4 regions of the Bacillus sp. OTU2372 genome follow, and region 1 is predicted to be linked to each of the others. Evidence: predicted binding sites of a transcription regulator. Region 1 holds the regulator's gene; each other region holds the start of a gene.
What was found. Region 1 encodes Rex, which represses fermentation and respiration genes when NADH is low (regulators of the CRP and FNR family bind a similar motif). Its sites were predicted from a motif close to TTGTGAAATATTTCACAA; they were not measured.

Region 1 (2,207 bases):
ATGATCTCTCCGCCATCGTGGGACAGGTGTCCGGCAATAATCTTTAATAACGTTGATTTTCCCGCACCATTTCGTCCGACAAGGGCCACACGGTCGCGGGTTTGTAATTCAAGCTTTATATTCGATAAAATAAGCTCAGCGCCATAATATTTTTGCAGCTGGTTCACTTGTAGTAAAATCATTTTAAATCACCTCTATTAACAACAAAACGTAAAATAGGATTACGTCAGATCTTTTATAAAAAACGGCTGTATTCGATTTCATTTGTTTAGTGAAAAACTTCACTAAGTTTCAGCTTTCAAAATTACCTACCATACAAATAGTGTACCTTATAAGCGTAATGACAGCAATAAAGAGTAATCGATGGCACTTTTTTCAAGAAAAATGTATATTTCGCTCAAAGTTTCACACACATAGTGTTAAAAATAGTGTATTATTTTTTTGTAGGAGGATTTTTTTATGGCAGAATTTACGCACTTTAATGAAGAAGGCAGAGCTAAAATGGTTGATGTCAGCGACAAACCCGAAACGGCACGCACGGCTCTTGCTCAATCGAGTATTATCGTAAGTGAAGAAATATATCAAAAAATAACGAACCATGAAATGAAAAAAGGTGATGTCTTAGCTGTCGCACAAGTTGCAGCGGTAATGGCAGCGAAAAAGACTTGGGATATTATTCCCATGTGTCACCCGATTCCATTAACAGGGGTCAATATATCCTTCTCATGGGAACAGAATCAAAATGGAAGCTATCAGTTGCATATTGCTGCAGCCGTTAAAACAAAAGGGAATACAGGTGTTGAAATGGAAGCGCTCACAGCTGCATCAGCATGCGCTTTAACCGTTTATGATATGTGCAAAGCAGTAGATAAAGGTATGATCATTGGACCAACTTACTTAGTTGAGAAAACGGGCGGAAAAAATGGGGACTTCAAAAGAACCGAACAAGTTAAATAATATTATCAAATTTTTATAATGGGGTGTGGGAGATTATGAGTAATGAAACGATGAAGATACCACAGGCGACAGCAAAACGGCTGCCCCTCTATTATCGATTTTTAAAAAATCTGCATACTTCAGGTAAACAAAGAGTTTCGTCTGCAGAACTAAGTGAAGCGGTAAAGGTAGACAGTGCGACAATCCGCCGAGACTTTTCCTATTTTGGGGCCTTGGGGAAAAAGGGATATGGCTACAATGTCAACTATTTGTTGACCTTTTTCCGTAAGACACTTGATCAAGATGAATTAACAAAGGTTGCGTTAATTGGGGTTGGGAATCTAGGTACTGCCTTTTTAAATTATAATTTCTTAAAAAACAATAATACAAAAATTGAAGTTGCCTTTGATGTCGATCCGGCAAAAGAGGGAACAAAAATTCGTGAAGTTCCGGTTTATCCGATGGATGATCTCGAAAAAGTGCTCTTAGAGGAAAAAATATCTGTTGTCATTCTAACGGTTCCAGCACCTGTTGCCCAAGTGATTACCGACAGGCTGGCAAAAGCTGAAGTGAGAGGGATCTTAAATTTCACTCCAGCACGATTAAATGTCCCTTCATCGATCAGGGTTCATCACATCGACTTGGCAGTGGAACTGCAGTCTTTAGTTTACTTCTTAAAGCATTACCCAACAGAAGAAATAGAGGAATAATGATAAAAGGGTGTTTCACTTACAAAAATTAGTGAAACACTTTTTTTATCACTTTACTAGCATAACAGTGTTATGTTACACTGTTTTCAGAAAGGGGTTATCTAAAATGAGCGACGATTTAATTTCTAAGAAGGAGCTACTGGAACTTGCCGGTATCTCTTATGGGCAGCTCTACCGATGGAAACGGAAAGATCTTATCCCCGAAGAGTGGTTTATCCGAAAATCCACCTTTACTGGACAGGAAACGTTCTTTCCAAAAGAAAAGGTTTTAGAGCGGATTAATAAAATCCAGACCATGAAGGATAATTTGTCTTTGGATGAATTAGCAGATATGTTTTCACCTAATATTAGTGATTTAGAGCTGGAAAAGGACGATCTTATAAAACGCAACATTGTTTCACCACCTGTAATGGATATCTATTTGGAAATGGATAAGGGCGGTCATCAGTTTACCTTTTCAAGAATGCTCGAAGTTTATGTATTAGAGAAACTTTTACAATCGGGTGAAATAAATTTAGATGAAGGTAAAATGCTGCTTCAGGTCTTAAAGGACAACGCGCA
Region 2 (2,207 bases), on a different contig from region 1:
CGTTATATTTTACGCTCGGACCGAGGGAGTCTAAAGAAATTACCATCGAATTACAAATAGACCCGCAAGTTTTTAAACGGAAGATCCATGATGGTTTTCTCCAGCTCGAGGCAGGTTCGGAGTTGATTCAAATCCCTTATCTGTATGTACTTGAGGAGCCGGGATATCCGAGGGTGATGGGCTTTGATTTTGTGTATGGCGACAGGCCTGGAGAATACCGCTATGAGGTGTACCTGCCAGGTGGGGCTGAGGAGTTTGGCATTGCCTTGTTTAACCCGGAGGATTACCGGTTTGTCGGCTTCTTAGATACGGAAACAAATGTGAAAAAGGGGCAGCTTCGTAAGATCATCCCGAAAGAGCAGCTGCCGGCGTCAGGTACTTATCTAGTAAAGGTTTTTGCGAAAAAGGCAGGTAAAGAGGATTTTATCGAGAGGATGATCATGATCGAAAAGAAGGATGAATAGATCCAAGGCTGGGGTGATAGCGCACTCCAGCCTTTTATTATCTAAAAAATGACCAAAGAGAGCACTTAAACAGGTGTTAAAAAATAATAATTTATGAGAATTAGATTAAAATTCAATTAAAAGTTCACAAAATAGACACAAATTAGCCTAAAATTATTCAAATTTTACAATACAATTAAAGTGTTAACAAAGGTGTCAAAGATTCAGAAATTATTAATAGTAGATTGTGGTATAATTCACGTAAATTCATTGACATTGACAAGTGGCTATTGTATGCTAACAAAGGGTGTCAATGATAGGGTTTTCATGTCAATTTATCTATATAAAGATAGTTTCTATGGAATGTATTTGTCACTTGCCCTTTGACATTCTCTCCAGTGTGAGGATGTGATCATATGCGTCAAAATAACCGCAACCCATTCCAAGCAATGGCGTTAATGTCCGCGATTGTCTCCCAGTTAGTTGGCTCCATTCTCATAGGTATTTTTGCCGGCAGATGGCTGGATCGGCACTGGAGTACCGAACCAATTTTCTTAATAATCGGATTGCTTTTGGGACTGGCAGCGGGAACTTATTCTATGCTTCTTTCAATTCGCCATTTCTATTCAGGAGATAAATAATAATGCCAGATTTCAGAGTCATGTACAACAGGCAAAAGAAATGGATATTCTACTTGCTGGCCATATATGTTCTTGGCTGGGGCTTCACGACGTACCATACGATCTTTTTAGGATTGGTTTTAGGGACATGCTTTGGTTTTCTTAACCTTTTACTCCTGGTAAGGAAGACTGAGAAGTTTGATAAACAAGTATCAGAGGGGAAAAAGCCCCGGTCTCTAGGCTCCTTATCAAGGATGGCGACAGCGGGTATTGGAGCAGCAATCGCCTTGAAGTACCCGGAATATTTTAATGTTTTTTCTTATGTGATAGGACTAATGACATCCTATATTGTCATTATGATAGATTATTTTTACAATGCAATGCATCAACATAAATGAAGGGGAAGTGAGGTGAGTACATATGGAACATAAAGCTCCTGAGTTTGAATTCTTGGGTCTATGGTTTAATGGCGCCAATATCCTGATGATCACTGTAGCAAGTGTCATTGTTTTTCTAATTGCCGTTCTTTCTACCCGTAAACTGGCTATGAAACCAACAGGGATGCAGAACTTCTTTGAATGGGTGATGGACTTTGTAAAAGGGATCATCAATAGCACAATGGATTGGAAGGATGGGGGAAGATTTCATATCCTTGGAATCACACTCATCATGTATATCTTTGTATCCAATATGTTAGGTTTGCCGTTTTCAATTGTGATTGATGGAACACTTTGGTGGAAATCACCAACAGCTGACCCAATCATCACGTTAACTCTCGCTGTTATGATCTTGGGTTTAACCCATTTTTATGGTGTGAAGTTAAAAGGTGTCAAGGGATATGGAGAAACCTTCTTCAGCCCAATGAAATTCTTATTTCCGTTAAAGATTATTGAGGAATTCGCGAACACATTAACACTTGGTCTGCGTCTTTACGGTAACATCTTCGCAGGTGAATTGCTATTATCACTATTGGCAGGCGGATTAGCCCACCAAGGAATTGCGGGTACCATTGCCGCAATACCGTTAACATTAGTTTGGCAAGGTTTCTCTGTGTTTGTCGGCTCTATCCAAGCTTACATTTTTACCATGTTAACAATGGTTTACATGTCTCACAAAGTGAGTCATGACCATTAAAATAATCGTT
Region 3 (2,207 bases), on a different contig from region 1:
TTATTTTATGAGACGTTTAGCAGAAAGACCACAAAATTTAAATCTTGTAGCTAAACAAGTATTTAATAAGAAAACTAACACTATCATAGGTGTCGCCGCAGGGGCGTTCTTATTAGGAAGATTAACCAAATCTAACAAAAAAAATAACAACAAAAGAAAATAAAATTATTGATATACCAAGAGCCAGGTTGCAAAAGAACCTGGCTCTTGGTGTCAGGCACCATTTGTAACAGCGTTGTAGGAGTAATTGCTGTCGTCCCATTGGTAGATTCCTTCTTGGAGTTTGATGATGGTGTCAAAAGGGCGGTTGACATGGTTAGTGTTTTCTGCAGGATGAGCATCCTCGTCCAGTACTTCATTATGGCTCTTTTCGTAGATTAAATGTTGTTTTAAGGTGAGCATATCTGATTTGGATGCGATGCGGATGATCTTATCTAGTGTGATTTTCTTTTCGCTGATTCCATAGCTGTTACAGATGCTTGTCTGAAAGCTTTTGTTATATTGAAGCATCATGTGTAAATCATTGATACAAGCAACGCCAAAAACATCTTTAATAACATCCTCATAACGAAGCTGCGTGCCAGTCGCAAATTTAATAATGTTTTTCTCCGGATTTTCTAATCGATAAACCGTCTCAATTGTATTTTCCATGGTAACACATCCATTCAATTAATAATTACTATATCATGAAACCAAAGCAAATAGGATTAAGCGATGGTGATAAGTGTTTTACTAGTGAAATTTTACACCTGTATATATTATAACACATAATTAATCGCAAAATGTGACAGTAAAATCAGTCTGACGAAAAATTTGTCGAATGAAAACGCTTTATAATTATTAAAGAAATATTCACAGGTTTCTGGATGAAAATGCTATAAAATAATAATATGTTAAGTATTTCACAAATAAAAGAAATTGAAGGTGTAGAGATTATGGGGTTTAGTAAACCTGATCAAATCATGGCCATTACGGTCGAAAACGGAGTTAAAAAAACCAAGTATGCACCACTTCAATCCATCATATTAGGTTTTGAAGCAGGAGCATTTATAGCCCTTGGTTACTTGTTATTTATCCGTGTAACCGCTACGTTAACCGGTAATTTAGAAGGATTAGGCAGTTTGATTGGTGCGAGCGTATTCCCGATCGGTCTTATTCTGACGTTATTGGCAGGCGGGGAACTTTTGACTGGGAATATGATGGCGGTGCCTTTAGCAAGGATGGCAAATAGGATCAGTACGGGAAAGGTACTATATAACTGGTTCCTGGTAACCATCAGTAACTTTTTAGGAGCCATTTTTGTTGCCTATTTCTTTGGACATCTTGTCGGCTTAACCGAAGCAACTCCTTTTTTAGAAAAAACCATTAGTATCGCAGACCACAAGCTGGAAGCAACCTTTCTCCAGGCGTTCATTTCCGGGATTGGCTGTAACTGGCTGGTTGCATCTGCTGTTTGGCTTTCATATGGTGCTAATGACATGTCTGGAAAAATCTTAGGTATTTGGTTTCCAACGATGGCGTTTGTTGCCATCGGATTCCAACACGTTGTGGCTAATATGTTTGTCATTCCTGCGGCCATCTTTGCTGGACATTTTACATGGATAGAATATATTCGTAATTTTATCCCGGTCTTTTTAGGCAATGCCGTTGGCGGAACGATATTTATTGCTATGGCTTATTGGCATACCTATAAAAAATATCTGCCTGTCTTAATAGAGGCAAAGGTCGTTAAGCCAATGGCGAAAACTGGCACAAGATAAGAACAAAAGCGCAAGCGCCTTGAACAGCCCCGACAAGCATAAGACGCTTAGGGAAAGAAGGCGTTCTTTGCCTTCATTCCCTGAGTGGCTGTAGACCATCGAGGGGCTAGGTGCTGGAGCTGGACGTCAACAGTCCTTTTTTAACAGTTATCCACAAGCGATAATTTTATAATTTCCTAAAAGATAAATAATCCTCTAAGAAGCTTTGAACCATTGTTCGGGGCTTCTTTTTTAATAATCTTCTCTTTTACTAGCTTCTAACAAGTAATAATGCTTTCTTCAGGAGAATAAAATGGGTGAATGGAGGCAATCCGTTTGCGAATTTCACTGAATCACTTTAGAAAAAGAGGAGTAGTTGGGAAACATGGTAAAGAGAAGATGGGCCATATCAGTTTTATTAATTGGGAGTTTACTAGGTTTAGCAGGATGTACGGGGAAGGCAGCCAC
Region 4 (2,207 bases), on a different contig from region 1:
TGAAAATTTGGCCTTTTACGCCATGAACTTCATATAATTTTGGATTAGTAAAAGTTTTAGAGTTCATTTGTGAATGGTCAACCCATTGTAAATGTGTACCGACGTAGGTTTCACGTCCTAAATGTGTTGGGTTCAGCAATTCATAATATTTCTTTTCAGTCAATTTAGGAGCAGTGTCTTTAACTTCATTTACCCATTTTTCAAAGTCTTTAGTGTTCTTAGCTTCCACGGTAAATTCCATATCCGCATAGCCTTTTCCGTTAAAGTTTGTATTTCTGCCTAGGTATTCCCCAACTTCATCAGCAGTTAAATACAATTCTGTTTCCATTTTATTCATGGTGTACTTTTGACCGCCCAATTGTGGAACCCAGAACGATTGCATAGTGCCTGCAGATGTTAATTTAAACTTAACAGGTGTTCCGACAGGAATGTTTACATAATTGACAGTTTCAATCCCTTGTTCAGGATAACTAAAAATCCATTTCCAGTCAGCTGAGGTAACATTAATCGTAATCGGCTTTTTATTTTCATAACCAGCCGGAACCTTTTCAAGCTTGTAAATCGTAGATACAGTAGGAATCGTGAGGGCAATGACAATTAGAATTGGGATAAAGGTCCAAATTAACTCTAATTTCGTACTGCCATGTTCCTCTGGTGGCTCATAGTCTTTATTCTCAGGTGTTGCACGGTATTTCCAAACGATATATCCGAATAAACCAAATACCACAACTACCACAAGTGCCATAAAGACTAATGACCAGTTAATTAAGCCAAGAATTTCTCTTGCTGCTGGACCTTTTGGATCAAAAACAACCATTTTTGAATCACAACCGCTAAGGAGCAGCACAGGCAATAAAGCCAATAGTGGAACAATAAAGATCTTTCTAAACATGTCCGTTTTTCCCTCCAAAATATTTGTTCATTTGTTCACAATTTTAACGTGAATGTATTCACAAACTTCAATAGAATAATACATTCACTTCAAAATTACAAGCATTTAAATTAATTATTAACTGATATTTATTAACAACTCATTGCGATATCACAATATTAACAATTACGCCATGATGTTTATATAGGTTTTTTGAAAAAGTTGTGACAAATTTGTTAAGGATTTAAAATGCTAATATGGAAATTAATTGGAATCTGGCACGTGCATTTTTCAAATTCCCTTTATATAAAGGGTTTTAGCGTTTAAAACTGTCTATTTTAGTCTTATCGTGGGATAATAAAATAGAATACATAATAGAGGAGAGCGCAAAATGAAGGTAAAAATTAATCGCCATGCTGCAAAAGAATTGAAAAAGATGTTGGAAAGTGAAGAGGCAGAAGGCAAACTATTTCGTGTATATGTGACAAGCATGCACGGAGATCATGCCCATTATGACTTGATGCTTGACACACCAACTGAAAATGATGAAGTTGTCAAAACGGATAAGGATATTGATTTTATCCTTGATAAAAGTGATGAGTACTTGGATGGCGTCTGGATTCAATTTTTCCATGTCCCAAAAGAGGAATGGCTCATTACCAACCCATCAAAAGGCGGACACCATCACCATCATTAATAACATTTATGATCCTGCTGTAGAGCAGGATTTTTTATTTAACCATAACTATATTATGTAAACTAATACGGTTATTTTTGAAAAGTTACTAATAAAAATGTTATCTTATAAAGGACCATGGGAGAAGGGAGTTTATGACAGTAATGGAAAATTTCAAGAATGATGTTGAAATCAAGTTAGTTGCGCTCGATATGGATGGGACTTTGTTAAATAATAAAGGCCAAGTTTCAGAAGAAAATCGTAAAGCGATTAAGGCTGCAAAAGATAAAGGTATAATCGTTGTTCTCAGTACAGGGCGTTCTATACTTACCGTTCGAGAACATGCGGATGATTTAGAGCTCACCTCCTACTTAGTAACAGTAAATGGCAGTGAGATTTATGATGAAAAAAGGGGTCTGGTTGAAAGAAACCTTGTCAATACAGAGCATATCCAGTGGATGTGGGAACTGTCAAAACTACATAAAACTAAGTTTTGGGCCATTAATACAGAGCGTACCTGGCACAATGAAATGCCGGATGATTTTCATAAACTGGACTGGTTGAAATTCGGCTTTACGATTGAAGATGATGCAACTAGGGAACTGGTTTTTAACGAACTGACCTCAAGAGGTGAATTTGAATTAACGAATTCCACGTTAA

Region 2: a site for Rex is predicted at 689-706, ahead of AAHB15_RS18300 (AtpZ/AtpI family protein). Genes of this name have one in related genera too.
Region 3: a site for Rex is predicted at 891-908, ahead of AAHB15_RS08695 (formate/nitrite transporter family protein). Genes of this name have one in related genera too.
Region 4: a site for Rex is predicted at 939-956, ahead of qoxA (cytochrome aa3 quinol oxidase subunit II). Genes of this name have one in related genera too.

What each region holds. Positions count from the first base shown of each region.
Region 1 is NZ_JASATK010000027.1:51,025-53,231, reverse strand. It holds gene AAHB15_RS25785 (ABC-F family ATP-binding cassette domain-containing protein) at 1-182, opposite strand, end outside; gene moaC (cyclic pyranopterin monophosphate synthase MoaC) at 460-957, shown strand; gene AAHB15_RS25775 (redox-sensing transcriptional repressor Rex) at 993-1,646, shown strand; gene AAHB15_RS25770 (YhbD family protein) at 1,753-2,207, shown strand, end outside.
Region 2 is NZ_JASATK010000012.1:56,227-58,433, forward strand. It holds gene AAHB15_RS18295 (S8 family serine peptidase) at 1-464, shown strand, start outside; gene AAHB15_RS18300 (AtpZ/AtpI family protein) at 860-1,084, shown strand; gene AAHB15_RS18305 (ATP synthase subunit I) at 1,087-1,461, shown strand; gene atpB (F0F1 ATP synthase subunit A) at 1,484-2,197, shown strand.
Region 3 is NZ_JASATK010000003.1:194,927-197,133, forward strand. It holds gene AAHB15_RS08685 (proline dehydrogenase family protein) at 1-163, shown strand, start outside; gene AAHB15_RS08690 (hypothetical protein) at 214-651, opposite strand; gene AAHB15_RS08695 (formate/nitrite transporter family protein) at 936-1,760, shown strand; gene AAHB15_RS08700 (VanW family protein) at 2,125-2,207, shown strand, end outside.
Region 4 is NZ_JASATK010000004.1:196,543-198,749, reverse strand. It holds gene qoxA (cytochrome aa3 quinol oxidase subunit II) at 1-892, opposite strand, end outside; gene AAHB15_RS10390 (iron-sulfur cluster assembly accessory protein) at 1,263-1,568, shown strand; gene AAHB15_RS10385 (Cof-type HAD-IIB family hydrolase) at 1,712-2,207, shown strand, end outside.